2 regions of the Yersinia fenwicki genome follow, and region 1 is predicted to be linked to the other one. Evidence: predicted binding sites of a transcription regulator. Region 1 holds the regulator's gene; the other holds the start of a gene.

Region 1 (15,915 bases):
TCTGGCCAGAGCAAAATACCGCCAGATGCCGCGATAGATTGCTTGCCAGGTTTATCGGCGGCGAAAGTATCAAAACAGTCTAGTTGCTGGCGGGTGGTATCCACTTGCGGCTCATCCGCCCGGCTAAAGTGACTCATGATATTGACTGGCTGAATAACATTCTTACACGCGCTTAAGCGCTGATAGAAAGCCTCCGCGTGCTCTGGACGCACACCCAAACGGTGCATGCCGGTATCCAGTTTCATCCAAACATGAATAGGAGCAGAGAGCTCGGCAACTTCCAGCGCTTCCAATTGTTCAATGCTATGTACCGCAGTTTCAATGCAATTAGCCGCTAGAATAGGGAGATCTTCTGCCGCAAAAAATCCTTCCAACAACAAAATCGGTTTCACGATCCCACCGGATCGGAGCATCAAGGCTTCACCGATCCGCGCTACACCGTAGCAATCTGCATCTTGCAAGGTATGCGCTGTTTCTAATAACCCGTGGCCATAAGCGTTTGCTTTCACAACAGCAATCAGGCGGCTTTGCGGCGCTATACGCCGTACCTGTTGCAAGTTATGTCGCAGAGCGCGGCGGTCGATTACTGCTGTTGCCGCTTTCATTTCTTATCCTTAATACTCAATAGATGTTATGCCCAAAGTCATTGGAGTTGCAGGTAGGCAGCAAGCGAACAAACCCCGATGAGCTGACACCAGTCAGTGATTCGGGTGCATGCGCGTAGCTAACAATCCTGCGGCTTCAAGTACGAAGGAGGATTACTCATCATCGTATTGCGGGCCGGCATAATTATCAAAGCGCGACCATTGACCATTAAACTTCAGTCGAACAGAACCGATCGGGCCGTTACGCTGTTTGCCCAAAATAATCTGTGCAATCCCTTTCTCATCACTGTTTTCGTGATACACCTCATCACGATAAATAAACATGATTAAGTCGGCATCCTGCTCGATTGAACCTGATTCACGTAAGTCGGAGTTGACCGGCCGTTTATCCGCACGTTGCTCCAAGCTACGGTTAAGCTGAGAAAGTGCCACGACCGGCACTTGTAGCTCTTTTGCCAATGCTTTCAGGGAACGTGAGATTTCGGCGATTTCCAAGGTACGGTTATCCGAAAGCGACGGCACCCGCATCAATTGCAGGTAGTCGATCATAATCAGGCTTAACCCACCATGTTCGCGAAAAATACGTCGCGCACGGGAGCGCACTTCAGTCGGAGTCAGACCAGAGGAGTCATCAATATACATATTGCGTTTTTCCATCAATATGCCCATGGTGCTCGAAATCCGTGCCCAATCCTCATCATCGAGCTGGCCGGTACGGATACGCGTCTGATCGACATGGGACAATGACGCCAACATACGCATCATGATCTGATCGCCTGGCATCTCCAGACTGAAGATCAATACCGGCTTTTCCTGCATCATCGCAGCGTTTTCGCACAGGTTCATTGCGAAAGTAGTTTTCCCCATCGACGGGCGCGCGGCGACAATAATCAAATCTGACTTCTGCAAGCCAGCAGTCTTCTTATCCAAATCGGTAAAACCGGTTGAAACCCCGGTAACGCCATCATGTGGCCGCTGGTAGAGCTGCTCGATACGCGCGACCGTGGCTTCGAGGATCTGATCGACGCTTTTCGGTCCTTCATCTTTATTGGCCCGGCTCTCGGCAATCTGGAATACCTTCGATTCGGCTAGATCCAGCAGATCTTCACTGCTACGCCCTTGCGGATCGTAACCCGCGTCAGCAATTTCATTCGCAACCGAGATCATTTCACGTACGACTGCACGCTCACGAACGATGTCAGCATAAGCACCAATATTCGCTGCACTTGGCGTATTTTTCGATAGTTCTGCCAAATAGGCGAAACCGCCTACCGATTCCAAATCACCCTTTTGCTCCAGTGACTCAGAAAGCGTGATCAAATCGATTGGCTTGCTGTTTTCCAGCAAACGCTGCATTTCAGTAAAGATTCGGCGATGTGGGCGGCTGAAAAAGTCATTGCTGGCAACGCGCTCAGAGACATTATCCCAGCGCTCGTTATCCAGCATTAAACCGCCCAACACGGACTGCTCTGCCTCCAGCGAATGAGGCGGGAGTTTCAGCCCTTCCATCTGGCGATCGCGTGGCTCTGTCATATTGTTGGTAGGTTTTTTTGCTGCCATGAAAAGTGTTCTTTACCTCTATTATTGCGCCAGGATAATGGTTGCTATAGGAAAATAGTGCCGCTTAGTATACGCGATGATACCCGAAGGGTAATTATGAATTCCCTATTACTTATCGGTATTAGCAAGATCTCGGCTCCTGGTGTAGAACCCTATAGGGTAAAATATATCTATCGTAAAGGAGCTAACATGGCAAAGCATATTCAATTTAGCACCACAGGTGGGCCGGAAGTGTTGCAATATCTCGATTTCACGCTGGCGGCCCCCGCGACGCATGAAGTTCAGGTAGAAAACAAAGCTATCGGAATTAATTATATTGATACCTATGTGCGTAGCGGCCTTTACGCACCGCAGCACTTCCCGAGTGGACTGGGAACTGAAGCCGCCGGGATCGTGACAAAAGTAGGTTCGGCAGTTAACTCACTAAAAGTGGGTGACCGAGTGGTTTATGCTCAGTCAACTCTCGGTGCTTACAGTGAAGTACATAATGTTGCTGCGGAGAAAGTTGCTCTGATCCCAGAACAAATCTCTTTTGAACAAGCCGCAGCTTCATTCCTTAAAGGGCTGACTGTTCAATATTTATTGCGCCAAACTTATGAAATTAAACCCGGCCAGGTGTTCTTATTCCATGCGGCAGCCGGTGGTGTCGGGTTGATTGCCTGCCAATGGGCAAAAGCGCTGGGTGCCAAATTAATTGGCACAGTGGGTTCTGATGAAAAAGCCGAATTGGCTAAAGCCAATGGAGCGTGGGCAACCATCAACTACCGTACAGAAAATATCGCTGAGCGGGTGGCTGAACTGACGAATGATGAAAAAGTGGATGTGGTATACGACTCGGTGGGCAAAAGCACCTGGCTGGACTCACTTAATAGCCTCAAACGCAGAGGTTTAATGGTCAGCTTTGGTAATGCCTCTGGCCCGGTGACAGGGATAGACCTTGCTATACTCAACCAAAAAGGCGCGCTGTATGTGACTCGCCCATCTCTTAATGTTTATGTCACTAACCGACAAGAACTGGAAAGCGCCAGCCACGAACTGTTTTCACTGATTATCAGTGGCGCAATTAATGTGGATGTAGCCAAAGCTCAGCAATTCCCGCTAAGCGATGCTCGTCGTGCTCATGAAATATTAGAAAGTCGTCAGACAACCGGCTCCAGCCTGTTAATTCCTTAATTAAGGATTTTAGTCAATTAATAATGGATAGTTGGGTATTACTATCCATTATTAACAATTATAGTTTATTAAAAAAATTATTTCATATTACTTTTAGCGTATTAACCAGTGCGTCCTTATTGTCCTCTTTGGGTTATCTATATATCCTCAGTTTGTAATAGTTAAGTAACATAATTTCATTACATACATTGAGGTTTTAATTATGCATGATTCAGAAATCAATAGAGATATAAAAACATTACTGAACGCTTTTTATCGTGACAATAGAATTAGCAATGAAGAACTGCAGATACTACGGGACTTTGCTGATGAAAGGTTTGATTTATTGCTCAGTGAATTCGGTGAAAATAATAGTTTATCTGCATTTCAAAAATCCACTGATGTCACCGTTCAATTAATGCAACAAAGCTTTTTTGATATAAAAAAGAAATGCAATAATCAAGAAGAGAAGATAATTATCAAAGAAGCATTTGTCGCTCAAATAGTTTATATTATTGCTAACTACAATCGATTTTTTACTAATATCTAATACTAACGATTCCTCTTCTCACGTGGCTTAATTTAATATTTTAGATACTTAGTTTTTAGTCATTCACTTTACACTATAAAAGTAATAACCAGGGCCTCTAACAACTAGAAGCCCTGGTTACACTGCTTTCTTTAGTGCAAACGTAGGGGTACTACAGGGTAGACTGCCAGAACTGAGTGCCGTTTATACAGCTATTGTTAGCTCTGTCAGGGATGAAAATGTGATCCCAAACTGTATCGGACTGCATCCTAGCAAGCTCGTTTGAGAAAAAATACGTTTTCCCCCAGATTTATCCTACTAATCTTTCAGGCTGTGATCTCTGCTGCAAGAAAGCGAAATTTTAGTAATGCCTTACAGTAGGTTTCTGCATCGAACGCCATATCCAGACCACCACAACGGCCAGAATCAGCCAAGGTAGTAGCTTAAACATCATGATAAATAACCCACCCAACATCATAAAGGCCGCCGCAACCAATAGAGCTGCAAAGATACCCAGTAACGAAATACCGGTCACCATAAGCATGATAAAAAAGCCGATAACAAAGAAAATTTCAAACATGGCAGGCTCCTAAATAACTGTTTATTCCCCCACAATCACTTGATTAAATATAACAATCAGTTCGGGGATTTTATAAGGAGTATTACAAGAAACGTGCCAATCGCGAAAAGACGGGTAACCACTTGAATTTTATTATTTTAGATAAAAACAAGCCTGCCAAAACAGCAGGCTGGCGTGGTCAATTTCACTAACTTATAGTCATTTTTCTTAAGAACTGTGCTGTGGGCGGGTCACCAGAGCCAGCGCCTGTTCGACAACGGAAACATCTGCTCCAGGCTTATGTGCATTTTCACTCAGATGACGACGCCACTGGCGCGCGCCAGGTATCCCTTGGAAAATACCCAAGATATGACGAGTGATATGCCCTAAATAAGCACCGCGTGACAGTTCTTGCTCGATATAAGGAAAAAGAGCTTCAACAGCTTTAACACTATCTACCACCGGCGCATTTGGGTCAAAAAGTTCACGATCCACTTGCGTCAATATACTGGGATTTTGGTAAGCTTCGCGGCCCATCATCACCCCATCAACATGTTTAAGATGTTCTTTAGCTTCAACCAGTGTTTTCACACCACCATTAATGGCAATGGTCAGTGTAGGAAAATCACGTTTAAGCTGATAAACCCGCTCATAATCCAGTGGAGGTACTTCACGGTTCTCTTTCGGACTTAAGCCTGAGAGCCACGCTTTGCGGGCATGAATGGTGAATATATCGCATTCACCACGCTCCGCGACAGTTTGCACGAACTCACACAAGAACTCATAACTATCCAGCTCATCAATCCCGATGCGGGTTTTCACTGTAACCGGAATAGAAACGACATCACGCATGGCTTTTATACAATCAGCAACCAGACTAGCCTCTGCCATCAAGCAAGCACCAAAACGGCCGTTTTGCACTCGATCAGACGGGCAGCCTACATTCAGGTTTATTTCATTGTATCCGCGAAGCTCAGCCAGCTTGGCACAATGGGCTAATGCCTGCGGATCACTGCCACCCAGTTGTAGTGCGACAGGATGGTCTTGCTCGCTATAGGCCAGATAGTCTGCTTTACCATGAATAATCGCACCTGTTGTAACCATTTCGGTATACAACAAAGCCTGTTTGGTCAACAAGCGATGAAAATAGCGGCAATGACGATCTGTCCAGTCGAGCATCGGCGCGACGGAAAAACGCTGTAGGGGATAATGTGGCTTATCAGCCTGAGTGCTGGAAAAAGTCTGAGCTTGGTACATTTACTGTAGTTTCATCGGTTATGACTGCATCAATTACCCATTAATATTACTCATTGAGTAAACCAAACAATCGGAAAGAATATGTGATTATACCATAGAACTTTATAATGGCAGTCTGAGTGATAGTTGTAGCTAACACATGGCAACACGCGACTAGCAGCTTTGACTTGCTAAAGTTGTGACACTCCGCGACATCCTATTTTTTCATCTATCGGCGATTAGCTGTAAATATGATAAAATTGGCACCATTCAAATGCTGCGGGATGTACATGATGAACCCTATCAATCAGGAAAAGCTGCTTGCTCAGGCTGAAAGCCTGTGCCAACAACGAAACGTCCGGCTGACACCGCAACGTCTTGAAGTCTTGCGTTTGATGGCGCAACAGCCTGGTGCAATCAGTGCTTATGATCTGTTGGATTTACTGCGTGTTTCTGAACCACAAGCTAAACCGCCAACAGTCTATCGTGCATTGGATTTCTTGCTTGAGCAGGGGTTTATTCACCGTGTTGAATCAGCAAACAGCTATGTGCTATGCCATCATTTTGAAGAGCCAACTCATACTTCGGCATTATTTATCTGCGATCGCTGCAAGATAGTGACTGAACGAACAACTGTTGGTATCGAGGAAGCTCTGGCACAGTTAGCAAAACAGTCTGGTTTTACCCTGCGCCATACGGTGGTTGAAGCTCATGGTTTATGTGCTGAATGTGGGGAAGTCGAAGCATGTGAAAGCCATGATCATTGTGGTCATGACCATTCTATTGTGACTAAAAAGAAGTAGTCCCTGATGATAAAAGTAGACTGTCGCCTGATAGGCGGCAGGATAAGTATGAGAGGAATAATGGCTATAGAGAATAAATAAGAATTTAAATAAAACAAGACACATCCTTGTGTCAATTCGATATAAATAAGATACCTGAAGAGTATTGCTAATTATTAAATTCACCACTAAGTTTTAATGTGAAGAATATAAAAAACTAAAGGTTATTTAATAAATAAGTATTCTATGAATACCAGAAGCTCGATTTATTTATATCGATATCAGTTTAACACCGCTACCAGCGATATTTGCTGTGATCTTCCCAAGCCTTAACTTCTTTCTCGGCTTGCTCTTTCTGATAGCCGTATTTCTCCTGGATTTTACCCACCAGCTGGTCACGCTTACCTTCAATGACGGTCAGGTCATCATCGGTTAGTTTGCCCCATTTCTCTTTCACTTTACCTTTAAACTGCTTCCAGTTACCGTCGGCTTGATCTTTATTCATAATATCTCCGTTACCTTTGGATTAGTCAGTTTATTTAATTAAATACGGTAATAAATAGTTTAAATTTGAAATCGTTCCTTCGCTTACCGTATGAATAACTGTAGCAGAGGATACTGATAATTAAAGTCAGATTAATATTAATCACTGATACTTGAGAAATAAACAGAAAGGAAAAGCTGATAATATTCAGTTAAAACAGCAAGTAATAACTTATTATCGGAATATTCTCAAACTAGATTGAGTTGAATATAAAAGGGATAAAATTCTTTATATACCCTTCTTACTGAAGGGTATATAAATCAACGCGAAAATCAGATCCAGTCGCCATTACGGATGACACCAACGGCTAGACCTTCAATAGTAAAACTTTGTTCACGTAGATCGACTACAATCGGCTGGAACTCACTATTTTCTGGCAGAAGTTGGACGATATTACCTTGTTTTTTCAAGCGTTTTACCGTTACTTCATCATCAATACGCGCAACAACCACTTGCCCATTACGTACATCTTGGGTTTTATGTACAGCGAGCAAGTCACCGTCCAGAATACCGATATCTCTCATCGACATTCCATTTACCCGCAACAGGAAATCCGCACTCGGCTTAAACATGGAAGGATCGACTTTATAGTGGCCTTCAATATGCTGCTGCGCTAATAGTGGCTCCCCTGCGGCAACCCGGCCAATCAGTGGTAAACCATCTTCTTCTTCCATCAATAGACGGATACCGCGAGAAGCGCCGGAGACAATCTCGATCACACCCTTACGGGCCAGTGCTTTTAAATGCTCTTCAGCGGCGTTAGGAGAGCGAAACCCCAGGCGCTGCGCAATTTCGGCACGGGTCGGTGGCATACCTGTTTGCGCTAGGTGATCGCGCACAAGGTCATAAACCTCTTGCTGTCTGGTAGTAAGTGCTTTCATTCCGCCCCCTGTTTGTTTATACAGTCTTGCTGTGAGTATATACAGGTAAGTGAGTATTGGGAACCAAAGAGTGAATAAAAACAGGGATTAATCACTGTTTACATCCACAGCGCTGTTTATCGCGTTGTTTATCGCATTCTTAGCCGACATGCTGCCAGAGCACTGTTACCCATATAAATAACGCCAACAAAATGGCCAGACATACGGCAGCAGACCCCATATCCTTGGCCCGTCCTGATAGTTCGTGGAGTTCACTGCCGATGCGGTCCACCACCGCCTCAATAGCACTATTGATAACTTCAACAATGACGACTAGCACCACACTCGCGATCAATAAAATACGTGCTGTGGCCTCTATATCTAACCAAAAGGCCAGTATGATAGCGAGTATGGCAGCCACTGCTTCCTGGCGAAATGCGGCTTCATTTTTCCAGGCTGCGGTTAAACCTTTCACAGAATAACCAGCAGCTTTATAGATTCGGGTTAATCCAGTTGACTGATTTGCCATATTTTATTGCCTTTATCTTAAGTTAATGATGATTTTTGCCGCTTTCTGTTGTCTCATCACCACAGATCTCAAAACCAGTTTCTGGTATCCTTGCGACGAATTGCTAACAAGAGGCTTCATGTAGTTATGTCAGGTTGGCGTAAAATATATTATAAGTTATTGAATTTACCACTTAAATTGTTGGTAAAAAGCAAGGTTATTCCGGCAGATCCTGTGACTGAGTTAGGGTTAGACCCGTCTCGTCCTATTCTGTACGTTTTGCCTTACAATTCTAAGGCTGATTTACTGACTTTGCGAGCGCAGTGTCAGGCTCAGGATCTGCCCGACCCATTGATTCCATTGGAAATCGATGGTGTGCAGCTTCCCAGCCATGTCTTTATCGATAACGGCCCAAGGGTATTTCGCTATTACGCCCCGAAGCAGGAATCGGTAAAAATATTCCACGATTATCTCGATCTGCATCGCAATAACCCGGAGTTGGATATTCAAATGCTGCCGGTGTCGGTGATGTTTGGCCGCTCTCCAGGGCGTGAAGGCCACGGTACGCCACATCTGCGCGTACTGAACGGTGTGCAGAAATTCTTTGCAGTATTGTGGCTGGGCCGCGATAGCTTTGTGCGTTTTTCCACCACAGTTTCACTGCGCCGGATGGCCAGTGAACATGGTACAGATAAAACAATTGCCCACAAACTGGCGCGCGTAGCGCGGATGCACTTCTCACGTCAGCGTTTGGCTGCTGTAGGCCCTAGCCTGCCGGCACGTCAAGACCTATTCAAGAAACTGTTAACATCCAAAGCGATTGAAAAAGCGGTCGCCGATGAAGCTCGCACCAAGAAAATCTCCCATGAGAAAGCGCAGCAAAACGCCATAACGTTGATGGAAGAAATTGCCGCCGACTTCTCTTATGAAGCCGTGCGTCTGTCGGATCGGGTTTTGAGCTGGACGTGGAACCGCTTGTATCAGGGGATTAACGTCCATAATGCTGAGCGTGTACGGCAGTTGGCGCAAGATGGCCATGAAATCGTCTATGTGCCTTGCCACCGCAGCCACATGGATTACCTGCTGCTATCTTATGTCCTTTATCATCAGGGGCTGGTGCCGCCGCATATTGCTGCCGGTATTAACCTTAATTTCTGGCCCGCTGGCCCGATCTTTCGCCGCTTAGGTGCGTTCTTTATCCGTCGTACCTTTAAAGGCAACAAGCTCTATTCCACCGTGTTCCGTGAATATCTGGGTGAGTTGTTCACCCGGGGCTACTCAGTGGAATACTTTGTTGAAGGCGGGCGTTCACGTACCGGCCGTCTGTTGGAGCCCAAAACCGGCACTTTGTCGATGACCATACAGGCTATGCTGCGCGGCGGTTCACGCCCAATCACCTTGGTGCCGATTTACATCGGCTACGAGCATGTGATGGAAGTGGGGACTTACGCCAAAGAGCTACGTGGTGCAACTAAAGAGAAAGAGAGCCTGTTACAGATGTTGCGGGGCTTGCGCAAGCTGCGCAATCTCGGTCAAGGCTACGTCAACTTTGGTGAGCCAATACCGTTGACCACCTATCTGAATACCAATGTGCCGCAATGGCGTGATGCTATCGATCCTATTGAAGCACAGCGCCCAAGCTGGCTGACGCCAGCGGTGAATGACTTGGCCGGTAAAATTATGGTCAGAATTAACAATGCGGCAGCAGCCAATGCCATGAACTTGTGTTCTACCGCATTGTTAGCATCACGTCAGCGTTCACTCACCCGCGAGCAGTTACTTGAGCAACTTGATTGCTACTTGCAACTGATGCGCAATGTGCCTTATGCGAAAGATGTCACCGTGCCGGATAAGACGCCGGAAGAGCTACTTAATCACGCCTTGAATATGAATAAGTTCGAGGTGGAGAAAGACAATATTGGTGACATTATCATCCTGCCACGGGAACAAGCCGTGCTGATGACCTACTATCGCAATAACATCCAGCACTTGCTGATCCTGCCATCGCTGATTGCTAGCATGGTAATGTACCAGCGGCGCATTACCCGTGCCGAATTGTTACGCCAAATCAGCATGATCTACCCAATGCTAAAAGCTGAATTGTTCCTGCATTACAGCAAAGAGCAACTGCCACAGACCCTAGATACGCTGATTGATGAACTGGCGCGCCAACAGTTGATTTGCGACAAAGGAAGTGAGTTGGTGCTGAACCCAGCCCGTATTCGCCCACTGCAATTACTGGCAGCGGGAGTGCGAGAAACCTTGCAACGTTATGCGATTACCCTTTCATTGCTTAGTGCGAACCCCAGTATCAATCGGGGTGCGCTGGAGAAAGAGAGCCGCATTATGGCACAGCGTTTATCTGTGTTGCATGGGATTAACGCGCCGGAATTCTTCGATAAAGCGGTGTTCTCAACCTTGGTGGGCACATTGCGGGAAGAGGGTTATATCAGTGACAGCGGTGATGCTATTCAGGAACATACACTCGAAGTTTACAATATGCTGAGCGCATTGATGACACCGGAAGTGAAGCTGACGATTGAAAGTGTCAGTATGCCAGCAGAAACCAATAACCTGCTGCCAGAACCTGAGGCAGAGGATAAAGAAGAAAACTAACTCTTCGCTCTGTTAAGTAAAAACAAGAATGGCCGGATTCATCATCTGGCCATTTTTTTATAGATAACTAATGAAGATACCGAGAAACAACACCAATCCTACGTAATTATTATTCAAAAACGCGCGGAAACATGGATCACGTTCACGTCCAGCAATTATCTTCTGTTGGTGGACAAACAGAGTACCAGCCAGCAGAATTGACCAATAAAATGCTCCGCCAAGATTCATCAGCCAGCCAATAGTCACCATTAGAACCAGCGTTGCCAGTTGCAGCAAACCAATAATCAGCTTGTCCTGTTGACCAAACAAAATCGCAGTAGATTTGACGCCAATCTTCAGATCGTCATCACGGTCAACCATCGCATATTGGGTATCATAAGCCACCGTCCAGCAGATATTGGCCAATAAAAGTAGCCAGCAGACCAAAGGTAAACTTTCGCTCACGGCGGCAAAACCCATTGGGATTGACCAACCAAAAGCTGCACCCAAGACCACCTGAGGCAGATGTGTCACCCGCTTCATAAAGGGATAGACCCAGGCTAATGCCAGTGCTGCCAATGATAGCCAGATAGTCATGCTATTGAGCGTGAGTACCAACCCGAACGAGAGCAATACCAAGACGACAAACAGGACTTTACTTTCTTTCTCGCTGATAAGGCCGCTAGGTAATGGCCGTGATGCGGTGCGTTTCACAAAACCGTCAATGCGGCGGTCAGCATAATCGTTGACGACACATCCAGCCGCGCGCATAAAAAAGACGCCCAAGACAAAAACAATCAATATTTTGGTGTCGGGAATACCTTTCCCTGCCAACCATAACGCCCAGAGGGTCGGCCACAACAGTAGTAATGAGCCAATGGGTTTATCAATGCGCATCAAACGGCAATAAGCCCGCCATTTGCTTTGAAATTCACTTCCCTTCAATTTCTCACTCTCCAAAATCTCCCCCCTCTTAAATCGAATACAGCGGCGAGGCGGGTAAAAAAACTTCCGTCAACAACAGGGGTTTACCAGACAAGCGCAGTAACGAACGGCGCGCCCAAAGCTCCTCTTGCCGCCCTACCTGAATATAATCCCGGGTTAAATTGTTGCCACCAAATAAATAGCGCCCAAGGGGTAATGTGCCTAAATCCACCAGCGCCCGATCAGGGCCAGAGAGTGTTTCTTCGGGGATAATAGTACGCCCCAGTAGCCACGGCTCATTATCACCACACAATACAATCTCGCGCAGCCAATAGCGCTTACTTATCGGCAGATGTTCAGCATCTTCGCCTAATGCATGACGTGTAATAAAGCATTCTCGTTGTGGCTCGACATGAACCCGCTGGCAATGTTGCTCAAAACGTCGGGTCATCGAGCCTAATTCCATCAACCAATCCGCGATAGCAGCCGGTAGATTTGGCTGTTCAATAGCACACCATTGGATAGGCTTTATAATTGATGCATCGCCGGTAGACATGCAGTTAGCTCCCTGCTGGGGATAAAAAACCCATCCCGCTAAGTCGTCAATAGGGAGCCATTGTAGCGCAGAATGCGTGTCCCGCGACATTAGGTTGCTTTTTATTACCTAACAAAATGAACGGCCTAATGACGCGTATATTCTTCAATATGATCGAGGATAAGCTCAAACTTACCCTTGAATCCCAAATGTTGCTTGGCATCTATTGGTGAATAATATCCTTCCTCTGCGTCACCGAAATCGATAGGATAAAATGTGTTACTTTCCTCATCATATAAAAAATTATTAAAGCCAAAATCATTATGAATACAGTTGTAGCGCCCTAAATCCTCGACCATACTTAAAAAACGCTCTCTCGCATTAGCTGGGTAAATCTCGGTCTTAATCTGCGCCAGCGTTTTGCCTGGCACGCGATACATTCTTATATAATGTTGGTTACCTTTATTAATTAATTCAGCAGCACCTTCACCGTAGTATCGATTAAAGAACTCAACCTCTTTCTTGAACACATTATCTATAAGATATGGATCTTCCGTACCTATTTTCTTAAGAACAAAATCGGGGTTATTGGCATCAAGATAGACTTCAGCTGTCAATCCGCTACCAATTTTTTTACCTAATTTAATTTTAGGATTAAATTTAGAACCAGAATCTTTTGATAACAATGGCCCGCCCCCCGGTAACCTACCTTGTGGCGAAAATTCAGGGCCTTGCTTCATGACCACCCCCAAGTCCTTGCCGGTCGCTAAATCAACTTCCCAATAATAAGCACCGCTGATCCCTTGTCTGACCCACGCCTCACGTATTCCATCTGCCATTTGTGGATCTTTAAGCTCAATACGTTGTATTTCAATTGGCTTTCCGTGTGGGCTTTGTATCATTTGGCGATCAAGTTCAGTTGCCGTGGGTGATAGCTCAGGAAAACCTGATGCGGCTGTGCCCCGCGGAAGGGGTTCAATCAACTTCACCCCCCGCTCCATTCCCCTGAGCTGCCCGGCCTCCATCAGCATGGCCACCATACCCGCCGCCATATTTTCCTTTTCGTTACGAGAACGCGGTCCTTCAACTCTGGCGATAGTACACATAGGGTTCGGCAGTGGGAGTTTACACACCCAGTGTTCTTCTAACGATGTCCAGGCATTGCGCCAAAAACGCGCATTCTCAGACTCTGGCCGATAGTCACTGGCAAGGGCATTGATTTTATTTTGTAGCGCCCCGCCAACAGGCCGCTGGCCTTCAGTAATTAATATCTCTATTGCCTGGGCCCGGATTGCAGGATGAGAGCTGATCTGTGTATTGTATTCATCTTTTTTAGCTTTCATCGTTTTAGCCACGTCAATCAGTCTGCCGTTATTACCTGTCAGCGACATATTTTCAACAGTACGATCACTCGCATCTCGACGCCGTTTGAATTCATCAAAAGGTGAATCGAATTTTTTCTCTGAAAAACCAAACTGAGGATCCTGACGGTAAATATATTGCCGAGGTAAATAAATGTCCCTTACCTTATTTTCTGCCAGAATTTCTCTGATCGCATGATCGTCATTAAACGCAGCAGGAGGATGACGATAAGCTAAACGCATATCGAGATAATTTAACTGTTGTTCTATTTTTTCTGGTTCGGTTTTATAAAGTCGGTCATACGCCAAAATGTATAAGGGCTGATCGGGCCCACAAAGTTTAGCCAGAGCTTTAAGCTCCACCTCAAACCGCTCATGTTCCAAATCTATAGCTGTGCCAGCAACAATGTTGTCCGCCAATTGTTTTATGCGTTCAAAGGTAGTCTGAGCGTTTTCAGACAAATTGGACATATTGATATATCCAGCCATATGTTTTATAGCACTTGCTACTTGCTCTAAAGTGAGAGGTTCAACTTCATTCGATTGACTGAAATGAGATAAGAAAATAGCCGTCGGGCTATAACTCGCCCCACCAGCTTGATGCAACTGATCTTCTTCTTGAAGCAACAGCTGATACAGTTGCTCGGTATTCTTGCCTTCCAGTTCCGCAACAGCTTTGCCTTGCAATTGGTAATGTAATTTGAGGGTAGTTGTAAGAGAAAACGCCAGGCTGCCTACCGCATGTTCAAAATCGAGAAATTGCGTGAAATCCTGCTGGCTACAGGCATCAAATCCAATTTGGTCGCACCCGTTTAAAATCATCTCCGCCAATTCTGATGATTGCCTTTTTAGGTGGCTCCCTTGGGCATTTTTTGGTGCAAAGCCATTGGCGAGATAAGATTCTGATGATAGCAATATCGCCGGTGGGGCATTCATCCCTTCGTGAATAACTCTTAATGCCCTGAATGCCCGAGCAACCGGTCGTTCCGGCGAACCCAATTGCTCCTGCCCCCAATCGTTCAAATCCGCACGGGGAATCTCCGCTATTTCACCATAACGATTGCCATAATGGGAATAGTTATAAAGTAGCGCCGCCTGAAGTTGGATCTCTTTATTTTCAGGTCGATAAATTGCGGCTAATAACTCAGCCAACGTAAGCTTATCTGTTTGTCCTAGCCGCCAGGCAAGACTAAGAGCAGCGAGTGGCGTAAGTTTTTCATCTTGGGAAAGCGCCAATCCTTTCTGACGTAATCTAAAAAGAGTTTCTCGTTCCAAACTGATAACTCGAGCCTTTTCATACCCTTGAACTGGCGTTAATCCTGCTCTTAAATGTGATAAATCATCTAAAGTATTCGCATACTCCACACCTTCAACATCATGAAGTTGCAGATAAAGATCGACAATTTTCCCTACACGGGCATCACTGATTTCTGGAAACTGTCTAGCCCACGTTTTTTGATCCAATTCTCTGGAGCGCTCAATTAGCTGCATCGCGTGGCTGAACGCCGGGTCCACAGTAGAACTGACGTTGGGTAACTCTTTTACCAATTTTTCTAATAGAAGATTATCTCGTGCCGTCACTTTTAAAGGTAATACTTTCGCCTCCATAAGGTAGGTGAGTTCCGCCATGATAGAACTTAGAGTTAATAGCGAAAGGTTATCTTCTGCCATCTGTGGAAAACACGGTTGCACCGCAAATGGAGTCGACCAAGGCTGTGCGGCAGCCCCTAAATAAAGTTTATTTTCCTTTAACATCAAATAGTTCCTTTAATTTAATCAGCTGAACAATAAACTATCGTTTAAAGTGATCTCATGTCATTTATGATATCGACAAAAAACCTATCGCATGTCTTATAAAGGCTCATTTACTCTTTGTATTTCTACAAAAAATAAATAAGTGGATTTGATATTTAAAGCAAAATTAACTAAAACACGGTGTAGTGAGCGGCAGTAGCCGTTATTAAATCTAATAAGAAAAAAGGTGCGCCGAGGCGCACCAATCATCCAGCCATATTCGGCAGTGCCGGGATTTACCCCTTGCCTTTTACACTACCAATAAAGGTTTTTCGGGCTGAAGTTGAGCCCAAATGTTCCGCTTCGTTCAACAATTTCAGCGCCTTATCAACATCACCGGCTTTCACCGCGTCTTTAATCGCCTGGTTGAA
Region 2 (15,915 bases), 1.7 Mb from region 1:
ATAAATAATTCGAATCAGGGCGGTATTCACACTCATCAAGGCGGCGGCACCTAACCCTTGTAGTACTCGCGCAAAAGTCAGCGTCCATAAGGAATCGGACAGGGCGCAAAACAGCGATGTCACACTGAATACCAGCAAACCAGCCTGATAAACTCGGCGATAACCAATGATATCGCCCAGTGAGGCCATCGAAAGCAAAGATACGGTAATAGCTAACTGATAGGCATTGACCACCCAAATGGAAGTCGCTGGGCTGGCATTGAGGTCACGGGCAATGGTCGGCAATGCGACATTCGCGATAGTGCCGTCAAGCACCGCTATCATAATACCTAAAGCAATAACGACTACGGCGGCATAGCGCTGTGGAACCGGCATTCCATCGGTTGCGGATGGGGTCATAGATTTTATCTTTAGAAATAATAAGGTAGGTGAATCATTCTATGCTAACGACTATTGTGCTTGAATGCATCCCTAGGGGCAGGGTTATTTGTAAAAGGTCATTTTTACGACTCGGTGTGTCCTCAATAGAAAGTCTTGGTCGAAAAACGCCCTGCCAATCTTGATTAACAAGCTGATAATGACCGTAATTTATTAAAATCAGTAAAAATAGAACCGCGATCACGGAAAAATGAAACATCGTTTCTATAATGTGAGGTGGTATTAGCCGAACAGGTTCTCCTGCTGGCAAATTTTAATTCTCTGATGATTCTAAGGACTTTCCGGATGGCTAAAGGTAAACAAATCCCCCTGACATTTCATACTTATCAGGATGCCTCTACCGGTGCACAAGTTACACGGCTGACGCCTCCTGATGTGACTTGCCACCGTAACTATTTCTATCAAAAGTGTTTCACTCGTGATGGTAGTAAGTTGTTGTTCGGCGGCGCTTTTGATGGTCCGTGGAACTACTACTTGCTGGATCTTAACACTCAGGTGGCGACACAACTGACAGAAGGGCGCGGCGACAATACCTTTGGTGGTTTCTTATCACCGGATGACGATGCGCTGTTCTATGTTAAAGATGGCCGCAATTTGATGCGTGTTGAGCTCGCCACATTGGAAGAAAATGTGGTTTATCAGGTACCGGACGAGTGGGTCGGTTACGGCACTTGGGTGGCAAATTCCGATTGCACCAAACTGGTCGGTATTGAAATCAAACGCGAAGATTGGGTGCCGTTGACGGATTGGAAGAAATTCCATGAGTTTTATTTCACTAAACCTTGCTGTCGCTTGATGCGTGTTGATCTTAAAACCGGCGAATCCACTGTTATTTTGCAAGAGAATCAATGGCTCGGTCACCCAATTTACCGTCCTTATGATGACAACACCGTGGCATTTTGCCATGAAGGACCACACGACTTGGTTGATGCCCGGATGTGGCTAATCAATGAAGATGGTACGAATATGCGCAAGGTGAAAACCCATGCTGAAGGCGAAAGCTGTACTCATGAATTCTGGGTGCCAGATGGTTCAGAACTGGTGTATGTTTCTTACCTGAAAGGCAGCCCAGATCGCTTCATTTATAGTGCTGATCCAGAGACGTTAGAAAATCGTCAACTGACCTCAATGCCGGCGTGTTCACATCTGATGAGCAACTATGATGGTTCGTTGATGGTGGGTGATGGTTCTGATGCGCCGGTAGATGTACAAGACGATAGCGGTTATAAGATTGAAAACGATCCTTTCCTGTATGTTTTCAATATGAAAAATGGCACCCAACATCGCGTTGCTCGCCACGACACCTCATGGAAGGTGTTTGAAGGCGACCGCCAGGTAACACATCCACATCCATCCTTTACACCCGATGATAAGCAAATCCTCTTTACCTCTGATGTTCACGGTAAACCAGCACTCTATTTAGCCACATTGCCTGAATCAGTCTGGAAATAATTGAATTTTGCACTAGCCTCTTTCTTGGAAAGAGGCTAATTTGCTGTCTGCAAGGCTTTTATCCGATTATTCACATTGGTTTATTGCACAGTCTCGCGACTTCCCTTTATAATAAAACCACTGTTCTATTTTTTTTAAAACAAATTGTTTTATGAAACACAGAAAACTGAGTAGGGTAACCAAAAAATGGCTATTGCAGATTTAGATAAACAGCCCGACTCTGTTTCGTCGGTTCTGAAAGTTTTTGGCATCTTACAAGCATTGGGTGAAGAACGGGAAATAGGTATTACCGAGCTTTCTCAACGTGTAATGATGCCTAAGAGTACAGTGTACCGCTTCCTACAGACCATGAAATCCTTGGGCTATGTTGCACAGGAAGGCGAATCAGAGAAATACTCCCTGACCCTGAAGTTATTTGAGTTAGGGGCGAAAGCACTACAAAATGTCGATTTGATCCGTAGTGCAGATATACAAATGCGTGAATTATCCAATGAAACTCGTGAAACTATTCACTTGGGCGCGTTGGATGAAGACAGCATCGTTTATATCCATAAAATCGATTCCATGTATAACCTACGGATGCATTCCCGTATTGGTCGTCGTAATCCATTGCACAGTACTGCCATTGGTAAAGTGTTACTGGCATGGCGTGACCGTGGTGAAGTAGAAGAGATCTTGTCTCATATCGAATTTACCCGTAGCACCAAACATACTCTGGATAGCGCGGCAGCACTGTTGCCGGTGTTAGACCAGGTACGTGAGCAAGGCTTCGGCGAAGATGTTGAAGAACAAGAAGAAGGTTTACGTTGTATCGCTGTCCCTGTTTTCGATCGTTTTGGTGTGGTGATTGCGGGCTTGAGTATTTCATATCCGACATTACGTTTCTCTGAAGACAGCAAAAGCGACATTGTGAAATCTTTGCATCGTGCAGCGCGCAATATTTCAGAGCAGATGGGTTATCGCGATTATCCTTTCTGAGGGATCTTTCTATTAGAGTAAATACAGTATAATTATTTTATGTTTTTAATCAGCTGTTAATTATAACTATTTATTCCTTCCCATCCCAAACGGCTCCTCTTACAGGAGCCGTTTTTTATTGATAGATAAGTCGTTTAACGTTCATATGAGTAGATCTCGGAGTTTGAGTATTATCCGATGATATTAGTTATTATTTAAATATACTGTTGATGGCTCATTTAATTCTATAGGTTCACTATAACTGTGCTTAAGTATAATTATAGGGAGAAAGGGAATGAGGAAGTTATTAAGCACGGTGTCATTACTGCTGTTGGCCGGTTGTAGTAGTCTCCAGCATGACAGTTCGCATAAATTGATCGACCGCGGTGAGTATAAAGTTGATACCAGTTACCCCTCTGTTGCTAAGAATGAGCGGGTTAGGTTCTTGGTTTTGCACTATACAGCAACAGATGACGCCGAATCCCTGAGATTGCTGACTAAGGGGGACGTTAGTGCTCATTATCTGGTGAAAATGCACCCCGATAGTCTTGATGGTAAACCGGTTGTTTTACAGCTGGTTCCCGAGTCGCAGCGCGCATGGCATGCCGGGGTCAGCTATTGGCAGGGGCGAAATAGCCTCAATGATACCTCTATAGGTATTGAAATCGTCAATATGGGCTTCACTGAGCGGATGTTACGTAGAGAATGGTACCCTTACAACGAATCACAGATTGAATTAATTGAGCGGCTAACCAAGGACATTGTTGAGCGTTATAATATCGACCCAGCTAATGTCGTTGCTCATAGTGATATAGCACCGCTGAGAAAGTCTGACCCTGGCCCGCTGTTTCCCTGGAAACGCTTAGCGACACAGGGTATTGGAGCGTGGCCAGACGACGCGACAGTCACAAAATACATGGGTGGGCGCAATAAGCATGACATGGCATCTGTCAGTATTATTCAACAAACGCTGGCACGCTACGGTTATCAGATCCCACAAAGTGGCGAATTGGATGATGAAACCCGGCAAGTAATCAAAGCCTTTCAAATGCACTTCAGAGCACAAGATTTCAGCGGTCTACCGGATGTAGAAACGGAGGCTATTGCATTGGCATTGGTCGAAAAATATCGTCCCCTTCATCCTTGAAGCCGCAGGGGTGTTAGCTGCATTTACTCACCCTAATCACTTACTTGAGTAAGCTCATCGGGACTCGTTCATTTGCTGCCTACCTGCAACCTCAATGCTTTTGGGGATTCCCTACATCCTTGAAGCTGTGAGGCACAGTTTCCAGCTAGTGGTTTAAAAACAAAAAGCCAGTCACGGATGACTGGCTCTAAAAGCTGACAAAATCAAATGAAGGGGAATCGTGCCGTTGGGGTCGCTCTTAGTTTCAAATACAAGTGCGTAAGCCACCGGAGTGCCCCTAGGTGCGGTAACCCTTTGATCACTAGCCATATTTATTGATGGGCTAAATCGCCATCATCGTCACTGTTAAGAATTTCTTTATCTGTTTGCTTCATCAATTGACTGGTAATGGTACCGGCTGTCATTGAACCGCTAACATTCAATGCTGTACGTCCCATATCAATCAATGGCTCAACAGAGATAAGTAAAGCAACCAGAGTGACCGGTAAGCCCAGAGCAGGTAATACAATAAGTGCTGCGAAGGTCGCGCCACCGCCAACGCCAGCAACACCGGCTGAACTGATGGTGACAATGCCGACCAGTGTCGCAATCCATACTGGATCTAATGGGTTAATCCCAACAGTGGGTGCCACCATTACGGCGAGCATTGCAGGATAAAGCCCCGCACAACCATTTTGGCCGATAGTCGCACCGAAGGAAGCTGAGAAGCTGGCGATAGATTCAGGTACACCCAAACGGCGGGTTTGTGCTTCAACATTCAGTGGGATACTGGCAGCACTGGAACGGCTGGTAAAGGCAAACGTCAGTACCGGCCAAACTTTACGGAAAAACTTCAATGGGTTGATGCCGGTGAAAGACAACAGCACACCATGCACCACAAACATAATCGCCAAGCCAAGATAAGAGGCAACAACAAAGCTGCCTAGCTTAATGATGTCTTGAATATTAGAACCAGCAACCACTTTAGTCATCAATGCCAATACGCCGTAAGGGGTCAGTTTCATCACCAGACGGACGAGTTTCATCACCCAGGCTTGCAGCGTATCGATAGCCACCAGCACGCGCTCGCCTTTCGCTACATCATCTTTTAGTAATTGCAGGGAAGCTATTCCCAGGAATGTGGCAAAAATAACTACACTGATGATTGAGGTTGGGCTAGCGCCGGTCAAATCGGCAAACGGATTTTTCGGAATAAAGGACAACACTAACTGAGGAACGGTCAGGTCAGTCACTTTTCCGAGATAATTGCTTTCGATAGCACTCAAACGTGCTGACTCTTGTGTTCCTTGTACCAAACCATCGGCCGTTAAGCCAAACAAGTTGGTGACCAACACGCCCACCAGTGCCGCGATTAAAGTGGTGAATAGTAATGTACCAATGGTCAATACACTGATTTTACCCAGAGATGAGGCATTATGCAGTTTGGCCACGGCGCTCAAGATTGAGGCAAATACCAATGGCATAACAATCATTTGCAGTAATTGCACATAGCCATTACCCACGATATTAAACCAAGTAATAGACTCTTTCAGCACTGGATTGTCTGCGCCATAGACCCATTGCAGGCCCAGACCAAAGAGCACACCCAGTCCCAGACCCACCAAGACTTTCTTGGACAGACTCCATTGTTTATGCCGAGTTTGTGCCAATAGTAATAGCAGTGCCACGAATAACAGCACATTAATCACAAGCGGTAGGTTCATCCCCAAATCTCCAAATTATTATTTTAAATACTAGCTGCATATTCTAATTCTATTTTTGCCCAGAATAGAGCCAAGCACAGTCAACTGCGCAATTAGCTGCGTATGTTAGCAGCTACTAAGAAAGGCTACTTATATCCAAAAAGAATGTTATATAAATTTTTGCTATGATTTGTATGGAATATATACAATCTGATGATTGTTTACCCATTAAAGTGTGATCACAGTCTAAAATTTTTCAATTGTTCCATATAGGATTGCAGGGAGAATGTGGTGTCAGTTTGCCAATAGACGGAAAAACAAACTAATAGAACACATAATACGCGTTCTAATTGATTACCTTTTTGTGGACGCAATAGCGGAATAGTAAAACGCCAACGGCACGGCCATAAGAGCGGGACACCCGCAGGCGTAATCATATCGGCTAACAGATGACTGAAATAGCCAACAATCATCGCGTGGAACGCATCTGCGGGAATTATCCAATCGCGAGAAATATCCATTTGAAATAGAGCGATACCGCCAATGACGGCCAACAGGCTATGAGTGAACCCCCGATGGCCAAATGCCCGGGCAATCGGTGTAGATATCCACTTTAACCGCTGACCAAGGATTGATTTGGGGTGATCGATATCTGGCAGCAAGGAGGTTAACAGGGCGCCAGGGATAATATGCCACCAATCGCCATGTGCCAGTTCAGGCGTGAGGCCAACTTTTTTGGCAAAAATAACGCAGGCGACAGAAAAAATAAGGTGTCCTTCCCCTGTCATACTTGAATTCCGAATCTGTAGCTGTTGATTTATCCAGTATATGAGATTTTTAATGACATGAATAGCCGTTACGCTGTAACTAAATATCTCATTTTACGTGGAATAAGAAAGAGTAAGCTAACCTGAGGCTTTGCAATGAAAACATCGAGCTTTGGGCTGAAATAGTGAGACCGGGTTTGGAAGGCGACTGCGCTACAACCACACTTACAAAAAGATAAACCAAAAAAAGGGGAAAAGTGACCGGGAGTCAGCTTTTCCCCAAAGTAATACGGGTATGGGCATAATTAACAAATAATGATGAGGGTATTAATAACTACACGTTCACGAACGACAACAGTTATATGGTAAGGTCAGAACTTAGAAGCTGTACTGAACACCTACACGGTAACGAGTTTGACGCTCGTCAGTGGTTTTGCTGCCAGCAACATTGCCGATGGCAACATATGGCTTCCAGTTTTTATCCCATTTGTAAGCGACTTTCAGGTCATGACTCCATTCTTCTTTCTCTTTATTGGCCAGAATTTCGTCTTCGGATTTCTTGTAGTTCAATTCATATTCTGCTGAATAGTTTTTCAAGAAGTTGTAGGCAAAGAGCATTGTGAACTCGTGGCCTTTCTCTGTTGCTTTAGTCTGAGCTGGCTGGTTACGCTTGTAATATGGGCGATAACGCAGTGATGTTGAGAAGTCATCAGTAAAGGATACTTTACCGCGCAGGTAAGGGCGGTAGTTATTAGAATCAGAAGAAGATTCCAATGAGAAACCAGGCTCCAATTGGAATGTTTTATTGAACTGATAAACATAGCTGGCAACCACTTCGGTGCCATTACTCACTTGCTCATTGAAAGGTTTATTCGGTGTGGTGTCAGAGCTGTGCTGGCCCCATTTACCTTCTAATGATAAACCAAAGCCATTAGCAAAACGGTTGGAAATTAATAACCGATCTTTATGATCAGATTTAGTTGTATCTTTCATTTCATGCCGGTAGTCAATTGTTGTTGCAACAGAACTAAAGCTGATTACAGATGCCACTGCCAGAGTCAGTAATTTAAATTTCATTTTTATATAATCCCAGGGTTATGGTTATTTAAATCAAAAGTTATTAACAAATCTATAAAAATCAACACACGACCAGAAAGCAATTTCACAAACAAAGAAACGATGTTTCAAATATTGTGAATGCATATTCTATTTACATTAATAAATATTTGTGTGATCCAGATCTGTCTTGATGATTATTTTTTTAAACAGATATTAAATTGTGATGTCTATCTAATTGTCTATTATTTGATGGGTATACAAAAGAACCCTACCAAGTTAATGGCAGGGTTTAATGAAGACTTAAGTTAAATTAAATTAATTTATTAGCGCATGGCGCGTTTCAGAATACGATCACCTTGTTTGTTAAAGTATTCTGCAGTTTCTTGTACGGTCTTCTGACCATAATCGATATATTGAATTGCATCACCGAATAGTGAAACAATTTGCGGGTCATCAAAGTATGGTGAAGTTGTCATTTTATGTGGCAATTCCAGAGCCATATTTAAACCGGCAACAGAAGGATCTTCATCTTTAATTACGCCACTGGCACGCAATTGAGTCACCGCTGTAGCACTCAATGGTACGCCACGCTCCAGACCTAATGCTTCAACCCCTTCTTTACTGTTAAGTAAGAAGTTGATTAGCATCGCACTTTCTTGTGGGTACTTAGTTGATTTACCAATAGAAAGCATCTGTGCTGGTTTAAAGAATAAACCGGCATCTTTTGCCCCTGGCAACATTGGGTATGGACCAAGCACCAATTTGGCAGGTTTGGTCAGGTTATCGGAATACTTGGTTATGGTGGAATTCCACATATAAGTACCCGCCCACTCACCATTAATCCACGGCTTCATTTCATACATATTGCTCTTGCCGAATGAAGCATAGTATTTGGTGGATGGCATAACATGATTATCTACCATGGTTTTATACATGGTAAAGAACTCAACCCACTGCTCTGGCGAATAAGCAAATTTCTTATTAGCTTCATCGATAGTAGGAATATTGTATTTTTGCGTCATATAAGAACGGATTAACGCTAAAGTATCCTGATGCTCTAATACCACTGGATAATATTGGTCACCCAGTTTTTCTTTAAATACTTTACCTGCCGCAAGTAACTCATCCCAAGTCTTAGGATATTCTAAACCAGCTTTAGCCCAGGTCGCATCATTGAAATAGAAAATACGAGCAGTAACTGAAATTGGAATACCATTCAACTTGCCATTAACGGTAGTTTGTTGCAGTTCTTTGGGATCAAATTGTGCTAAATCTAATTGCTCTTTTACGCTAAACAAATTATAGAAGCCAGTGCCATCTTTAGAGAAAATAGGCAACCAGTTCCAGTTAGTTTGCATGACATCGGGTTCAGTACCACCGGCAATCTGTGTTGTCAGACGAGATAAATGACCATCCCAACCGGTGTATTCTGCTTTAACATTAATATTCGGATGTTGCTTATGGAACTCTTCTAATGCTTTCAACGTTACCTGGTGACGACCATTCCCGCCCCACCATGACATACGTAAATTAACTTCATCCTGCGCGGCAAAGGCTTGATGTGATAATAGTGCCAGAGTGGATGCTATCAGCGTGTGTAGGATCGCTTTTTTCATTGGGTACTGCTCCTGTTAAAGAGAGATATTTTTTTCTGTTTTTGCATCAAAGATATGGCATTTATCCATATCAAACTGGAAGTACACGGTGCGATGCAGACCATTTTCGATAATAGGTCGTGCTTCGTCAGACGGCAGACGACAGGTCAGCTCAAAGTCATCAACTTTGATATACATGAAGAATTCGTGACCCATGTTTTCCACACGGACCAATTCACCTTGTGAGTGATTATCAGTAAATGGATTCATAGACATGCTGACGAACTCAGGACGTACACCAAAGAACACTTTTTCCCCGGCGTGGGCAGCGACTTTGGCTTGCTGTCTTTCATTCAATACCAGGGTGTATTGACCGACTGTCAGGCCAACTTTCCCCTCTTTTTCTACCAGCGTGCTCGGTTTGATATTCATTTCCGGCGCGCCGATAAAACCGGCAACAAACATATTGGTAGGGTAGTGATAGAGATTATCTGGGGTATCAACTTGCATAATGTGGCCCAGTTTCATCACACAGATGCGGTCACCCATGGTCATTGCTTCAGTTTGGTCGTGGGTAACGTAAACTGTGGTTGCTGCTTTACCGCTTTTCTTCAACTGCTTATGTAAATCCGAGATACGAATACGCATAGAGGCGCGCAGCTTGGCATCCAGATTTGATAAAGGCTCATCGAACAAAAATACATCGGGTTTTTTAACAATGGCGCGGCCAACAGCCACACGCTGTGCCTGGCCACCAGACAACTGACGCGGCAAGCGGTCAAGTAAGTCTTCAAGTTCCAAAATTTTCGCTGCTTCAGCAACTTGTGTTTCAATTTGATCTTTTGGCAATTTGCTCAACTTCAAGCCAAAAGCCAGGTTCTCTTTCACGGTCATGTGCGGATACAGCGCATAGTTCTGGAACACCATGGCGATACCACGTGATTTTGGTGCCAGATTATTGACCACCCGATCACCAATTCGCACTTCACCATCACTGATAGTTTCCAGCCCAGCCAACATACGCAGGGTAGTGGATTTAGCACAGCCGGATGGACCAACAATCACCATAAACTCGCCATCATGGATCTTCAGATCAATGCCATGAACTGCGCGGAAACCGTTGGAGTAAACTTTGCCTAATTTATTGAAAATGACTTCAGCCATGATAAATCCTCTATTAACCTTTAATTCCGCTGCTGGTTACGCCTTGCACGAAGTAGCGTTGAGCCAGGAAGAAAACAATGATGGACGGCAGAATGGAGATGCTTGCCATTGCCAGAATTTCGTTCCAAGGTGCGCCTTCGGTCACGTCAATTGACATCTTAAGAGCCAGCGCTATCGGGTACTTATCTACGCTGTAGACGTAAATCAGTGGGCCGATAAAGTCGTTCATTGACCACATGAACTGGAACAATGCCACGGAGATAATGGCCGGCTTCAAGATTGGCACTACCACGTACCACAACACTTGGAAGGAGTTACATCCGTCGATTTGTGCCGCCTCTTCCATATCGCGGGGAACACCGCGCAGGAACTGGATAAGCATGAAGACGAAGAACCCTTGTGTAGCGAACGCCAATGGCAGATACAGCGGCATGTAGCTATTCAGCATGCCCATTTCACGGAACATAATGTATTGAGGAATCAATAACACGGTGCTTGGCAGCAACATGGTGGTGATTAATGTTGCGAACCAGAATTTCTTCCATGGAATTTCAAAGCGTGCAAAGCCATACGCCACGATGGTGGAAGATATAATGGTCAGAATGACTTTCGGGATAACAAACTTAAAGGTGTTAAGCATGTAGTGACCGAAATTATATTCCGTACCGGTTTTCCAACCGTTAACGAAACCATCCCGCGTAGGGTGTTCTGGCCATAATCCTAATGTAGTGAAAATTTCATTATTAGGTTTAAAAGCAGCTGAGAACATCCACAGCAAGGGGTAGAGCATCATCAATCCGACAATAATCAAAATAACGTAGCGGAAAATGGCACTGACTTTAGCTTTACGCAAGGTGCGGCTAATTTCCGCATCAGCAATATCCTGCGCCAGATCTAATTTCTTCTGGTGGGAGTTTTGTACGTCAGTCATTTTTTCCTCCTTTATCGGCGGAGTAGAAGACCCAATATTTAGAAGATTTAAATGCAATTGAGGCAAAGAGAGCGACTACCAGGAATAATATCCAGGCCAGTGCAGCGCCATATCCCATATCAAAGTATTTAAACGCCGTATCATATATATATAGCGAGAATAAGTAGGTGTAATGGGTTGGCCCACCACCGGTTATGACATAAGGCGCGGTAAATTCCTGGAAGGCCTGTGTGGTTTGCATAATAAAGTTGAAGAAAATAACCGGTGTAATCAGTGGCACGGTCACTTTCATAAACATTTGCCATTTAGAGGCACCATCAATCATGGCAGCTTCATATTGTGACTGTGGGACGTTCTGCAATGCGGCCAGGAAGATAACCATGGCAGAACCAAACTGCCAAACACGCAGTAATGTCACAGATGTCAGTGCCAGCGCTGGCTCTCCCAGCCAGTTAACAGGGTCAAAGCCTAACACGCCAATAAAGCCATTAAGCAGGCCATCAATGGCAAATAGGGCACGCCATAACACCGCAATCGCTACGCTGCTGCCAAGAATTGACGGAATATAGAATGCGGTACGGAAGAAGCCAATACCACGTAATTTAAAGTTCAGTACAAAAGCGATCCCCAGAGCAAATGCTAATTTTAATGGAATAGTCAGAAATACATAAGCGAAAGTGACGCCCATGGATTTCCAGAATAAATCATCTTCCAGGAACATATGACGGTAATTCTCGATCCCGTTATAAACGGGAGGGTTCATTAGGTCATACTCAGTAAAACTGAGAAAGAAAGATGATACAAAGGGGAAAGCCGTGAATATTATCAACCCTATTATATAAGGTGATATATAGGCTAACCCCAGCATTCTGTTTTCATTCATAATGCTTACCTATTTTTAATAACATGAAAGATAAATAAAACTACTGATTCAAAAGTGTCGGATAAATAAAATCGACGTCATACAGAGTGCGGCTTTCTCCGTTCACCCGATAATCTCCATGGATGTAACCACCATTGGTAATAAATTGAGGTATTGCTGCCAATTTATTCTGTTTCGCGGCAATCAAGGTTAATAAAGCTAATGCAATCGGATTGTCGATACGGAAATAACGGTGTTCCGCTGATTCGACAAACAGGCCGCGGTGGAAATGTTGTTGGAATAAGTCATTCCCTATTTTCCAGGCTAATGCAAATAATTGGCTGCATTGGCAATGCTCAGCCAGTTCAACTAAGGCCATTAGCAGATAAGGGGAGGCGGCTGGTTTTTTGCCATCCATCAGTGCTGCACTACGTTGTTGTTTGTTTAATTCAGCTAACTGCCAGCGGTGCAGTAATACCGCAATCAAATCCAGCAGCTCGTCATCTTCACTGGCTCGCCAGGCTCGAACCAGTGGCAGCAAGTAATCTACTTCTAATGGGAATGGCGAGATAACCTTACCTTTAGCGCCATAATAGCCATCACGCTGTAAGACATAGCCGCTCATATCCTGTCCATCGTTCCATAACGGGCGCAATGTATTACTCTCGACGTCATAGGCGAAACGATAGTAATTTTTTAACCCATCAATCACCCATTGTATAACTTCTGCATCCGGCTGTTGGCGCAAGATATCCAGCATTGCTAAGGGGTTATCAATCAGTAATGGCCGCATATCACGGAACAAGACATTGGCTTCACGGGCAATTTCACCAAACTCAGGGCCGAACTGGCGCTTGGCACGGTCGCCATACCAGGATTGGGTTTGGTTATCATCTTCCGGTATTGGCCGGCGTTGTTGTGGCGAACTGAATTGGTAAACCGGCAGCCCTGTTTCAGGATTACGGGCCAAAACGTATTGACGGTATAAATGTTTGCCCCAAGCAGCCGCCGCGATGTCGCCGGTGTACTCAGTATATTTATATGCAGCGTAAATGAGATCTGTACCTGCATTAACAAAGGTCAGGCCTTTGGTTTCAGGTAACTGCGGCAAGGCTTCAGGTTTAACCACATCATGGCGCGCATGAGTGAAAACATGTGGGTCGCGTTGTTTTTCGTAACTGCCGTGGCGGCCGAGATCCAGCGTTTGCCAGTCTTCAACATGGGCATGCCAGAAACCCTGTAGGAAATTAAGTGTTTTTTCCCGGTCGACACTGAGCAGTAAGTCGTAATAAGGCAGATGATGTTTAAGTTCATGCACTTGCGCTTTCGACTCTGGGCCTTCAGTTTTCAATGTGTCCAGATTCAGGAAACGATGGCCACCCCAATAAAACAGCCCACTTTGCTCATGAACACCGTGTTGCATGAAATAGCGGCTTTGTACCCGCGCTTGTTGATGATATTGCGGATCCTGTGTGACCAGGCTGAGCGCATCCAGTGTCCGTAGCCAGTTTTGTTGACTGGCAAAGTTAGATATCGGAATATTACGACCATCTGGGAATTTCCAGGCCACAGGTTGGTGAGTCAGGACATCAAAACCATCGGCCATCAGTGGGGTTGGGTTCTGATTGCTGTGGCTCACAGACTGGACTAAATCAACATAGCTTCTGATAGCACTGAGCCAGTTAATCATCAACGCGTCGCTGCCTTTAATGTTGCCTACAAAATCCATCACCGTAACCCCATCATAGAAATGTTAGGTTGGAACCGGTTTACAGTTCCTTATAAATAGAAACATCGTTTCAATCTATTATATTTGTATTTACTGGCGAGTCATTGGGCGAATGACAAAAGTGTGATCGGAGTCGGAACGTTGTTTTGAATTTTTTATTTTTGCAGTTTTGGCAAGATTCTTGGTAAAGATCTGTTTGTTAACTATTTGATAAATAAGTAATAAAAAAGGCACAACTGATGTTGTGCCTCAATAGAGTTTTGAGCTGGAATATGGCGAATAACCGTAGGAAATAATCCTTAACTCAAATTAGTGATATTTACTGATTTAGCGAGCCAACCAACCGCCATCAACAGCGATCGTGTAACCACTGATATAGTCAGATGCTTTGGATGCCAGGAAGACGACAGGACCTTTCAGGTCATCAGGCAAGCCCCAGCGGCCTGCTGGGATGCGATCAAGAATCTCTTTGCTACGTTCTTCATCTTTGCGCAGCTGTTGGGTGTTGTTGGTTGCCATGTAACCTGGTGCCACTGCGTTCACGTTGATGCCGTGTTTAGCCCATTCGTTTGCTAACAGACGAGTCACACCCATTACCGCACTTTTCGATGCCGTATAAGAAGGAACACGGATACCGCCTTGGTAAGACAGCATCGACGCTACGTTGATGATTTTGCCGCCAGTGCCTTGCTTGATAAATTGCTTGGCAACCGCCTGAGACATAAAGAACACTGTTTTGATATTCACGTTCATCACATCATCCCAGTCCTTTTCGCTGAAATTGATTGCATCTTCGCGGCGGATAATACCGGCGTTATTGACCAGGATATCGATTCGGCCAAATTCAGCGATGGCGCGTTCTAACAGGGCAGGGATACCATCGATTTTGCTCAGATCAGCCGTCAGGCTTAAGAAGCGGCGACCCAAGGCAGTCACTTTCTCGATGGTTTCTTTTGGCTCAACAATATTCACACCAACAATGTCACAACCCGCTTCGGCTAAACCAATCGCCATGCCTTGGCCCAAACCCGTATCACAGCCGGTAACCAGAGCAATTTTACCCTTTAACTCAAAGGAATCTAAGATCATAGCTAACATCTCTCTCAAGGCGGCCAAAGAGTACCGCGATTATAATATTGGGGAGAAAACCGCCCAAAGGACGGCTTTGGTAGGGTGATGCTTAACGCCGTTGACAAACATTTAGCGCAGTTCGCTAACGGCAATGTGGTCCATATCACCGAAGACCTGGTTTTCACCGACCATGCCCCAGATGAAGGTGTAACGTTTAGTGCCTACACCTGAATGGATAGACCAACTTGGTGAAATAACTGCCTGCTCGTTATGAACCAGCAAATGGCGAGTTTCCTGCGCCTGGCCCATCATGTGGAAGACGGCTGTTTCTTCGTCCATATCAAAGTAGAAATACACTTCCATGCGGCGGTCATGGGTATGACAGGGCATCGTGTTCCAGAGATTGCCGGGCGCCAGCTTGGTCAACCCCATGGTCAGTTGGCAGGTTGGCAACACATCGGGCACGATGTATTTATTGATAGTGCGACGATTACTGGTCGCGTCATCACCCAATGTTTGCGGTGCAGCCTCTGCCAGTGTGATTTTCTTATTGGGATAAGGGGTATGCGCCGGCGCGCTGTTGTAGTAAAACTTGGCCGGTTTGCTGCTTTCAAGGCTACTAAAGGTGACTTCTATAGCGCCTTTTCCTACATACAGTGCTTCTTCATTACCGATTTCATAAACCAGTCCATCAACAGTGATAAGGCCCGGCCCGCCAATATTGATAACACCCAGTTCCCGGCGCTCCAGAAAGTAACTCACACCTAACTGCTTGCCCACTTCATCACCAATGCTGACTGTTTTCTCGACCGGCAAAATACCGCCCACAATGATTCGGTCGATGTGGCTATAGGTCATTGTGTATTCATCTGAAACAAAAATATTTTCAATCAGAAATTCACGACGCAGACCTGCAGTATCGAGTTGCCTGGCGTGGTCGCTATGAATGCTTTGACGAGTTTGCATGTCGGTGCCTCTCTTTCGGTTCGGACCGGTGTTTCTTTTGATGTGGTGATGATAGTATTTGCGGGAAGTTAATTCAATAAAAATGAAATGATGTT

What was found. Region 1 encodes LexA, which represses DNA repair genes until DNA is damaged. Its sites were predicted from a motif close to TNCTGTATGTACATACAGNA; they were not measured.
Region 2: the regulator LexA is predicted to act here: its motif matches at 6,484-6,503, upstream of ACF3VQ_RS09485 (metal-dependent hydrolase).

What each region holds. Positions count from the first base shown of each region.
Region 1 covers NZ_CP170755.1:352,367-368,281, reverse strand. The annotation lists gene alr (alanine racemase) at 1-605, opposite strand, end outside; gene dnaB (replicative DNA helicase) at 759-2,165, opposite strand; gene ACF3VQ_RS01620 (quinone oxidoreductase) at 2,355-3,338, shown strand; gene ACF3VQ_RS01615 (hypothetical protein) at 3,541-3,867, shown strand; gene pspG (envelope stress response protein PspG) at 4,208-4,426, opposite strand; gene dusA (tRNA dihydrouridine(20/20a) synthase DusA) at 4,634-5,662, opposite strand; gene zur (zinc uptake transcriptional repressor Zur) at 5,935-6,444, shown strand; gene ACF3VQ_RS01595 (CsbD family protein) at 6,719-6,928, opposite strand; gene lexA (transcriptional repressor LexA) at 7,240-7,848, opposite strand; gene ACF3VQ_RS01585 (diacylglycerol kinase) at 7,988-8,356, opposite strand; gene plsB (glycerol-3-phosphate 1-O-acyltransferase PlsB) at 8,483-10,951, shown strand; gene ubiA (4-hydroxybenzoate octaprenyltransferase) at 11,009-11,875, opposite strand; gene ubiC (chorismate lyase) at 11,904-12,410, opposite strand; gene ACF3VQ_RS01565 (hypothetical protein) at 12,536-15,505, opposite strand; gene malM (maltose operon protein MalM) at 15,781-15,915, opposite strand, start outside.
Region 2 covers NZ_CP170755.1:2,054,445-2,070,359, forward strand. The annotation lists partial or broken gene ACF3VQ_RS09460 (MFS transporter) at 1-399, opposite strand, end outside; gene ogl (oligogalacturonate lyase) at 724-1,890, shown strand; gene kdgR (DNA-binding transcriptional regulator KdgR) at 2,077-2,868, shown strand; gene ACF3VQ_RS09475 (N-acetylmuramoyl-L-alanine amidase) at 3,143-3,994, shown strand; gene ACF3VQ_RS09480 (L-cystine transporter) at 4,306-5,697, opposite strand; gene ACF3VQ_RS09485 (metal-dependent hydrolase) at 5,916-6,464, opposite strand; gene ACF3VQ_RS09490 (oligogalacturonate-specific porin KdgM family protein) at 6,822-7,520, opposite strand; gene ACF3VQ_RS09495 (ABC transporter substrate-binding protein) at 7,826-9,118, opposite strand; gene ACF3VQ_RS09500 (ABC transporter ATP-binding protein) at 9,134-10,261, opposite strand; gene ACF3VQ_RS09505 (carbohydrate ABC transporter permease) at 10,275-11,192, opposite strand; gene ACF3VQ_RS09510 (carbohydrate ABC transporter permease) at 11,185-12,075, opposite strand; gene ACF3VQ_RS09515 (pectate lyase) at 12,116-13,783, opposite strand; gene kduD (2-dehydro-3-deoxy-D-gluconate 5-dehydrogenase KduD) at 14,111-14,872, opposite strand; gene kduI (5-dehydro-4-deoxy-D-glucuronate isomerase) at 14,984-15,820, opposite strand.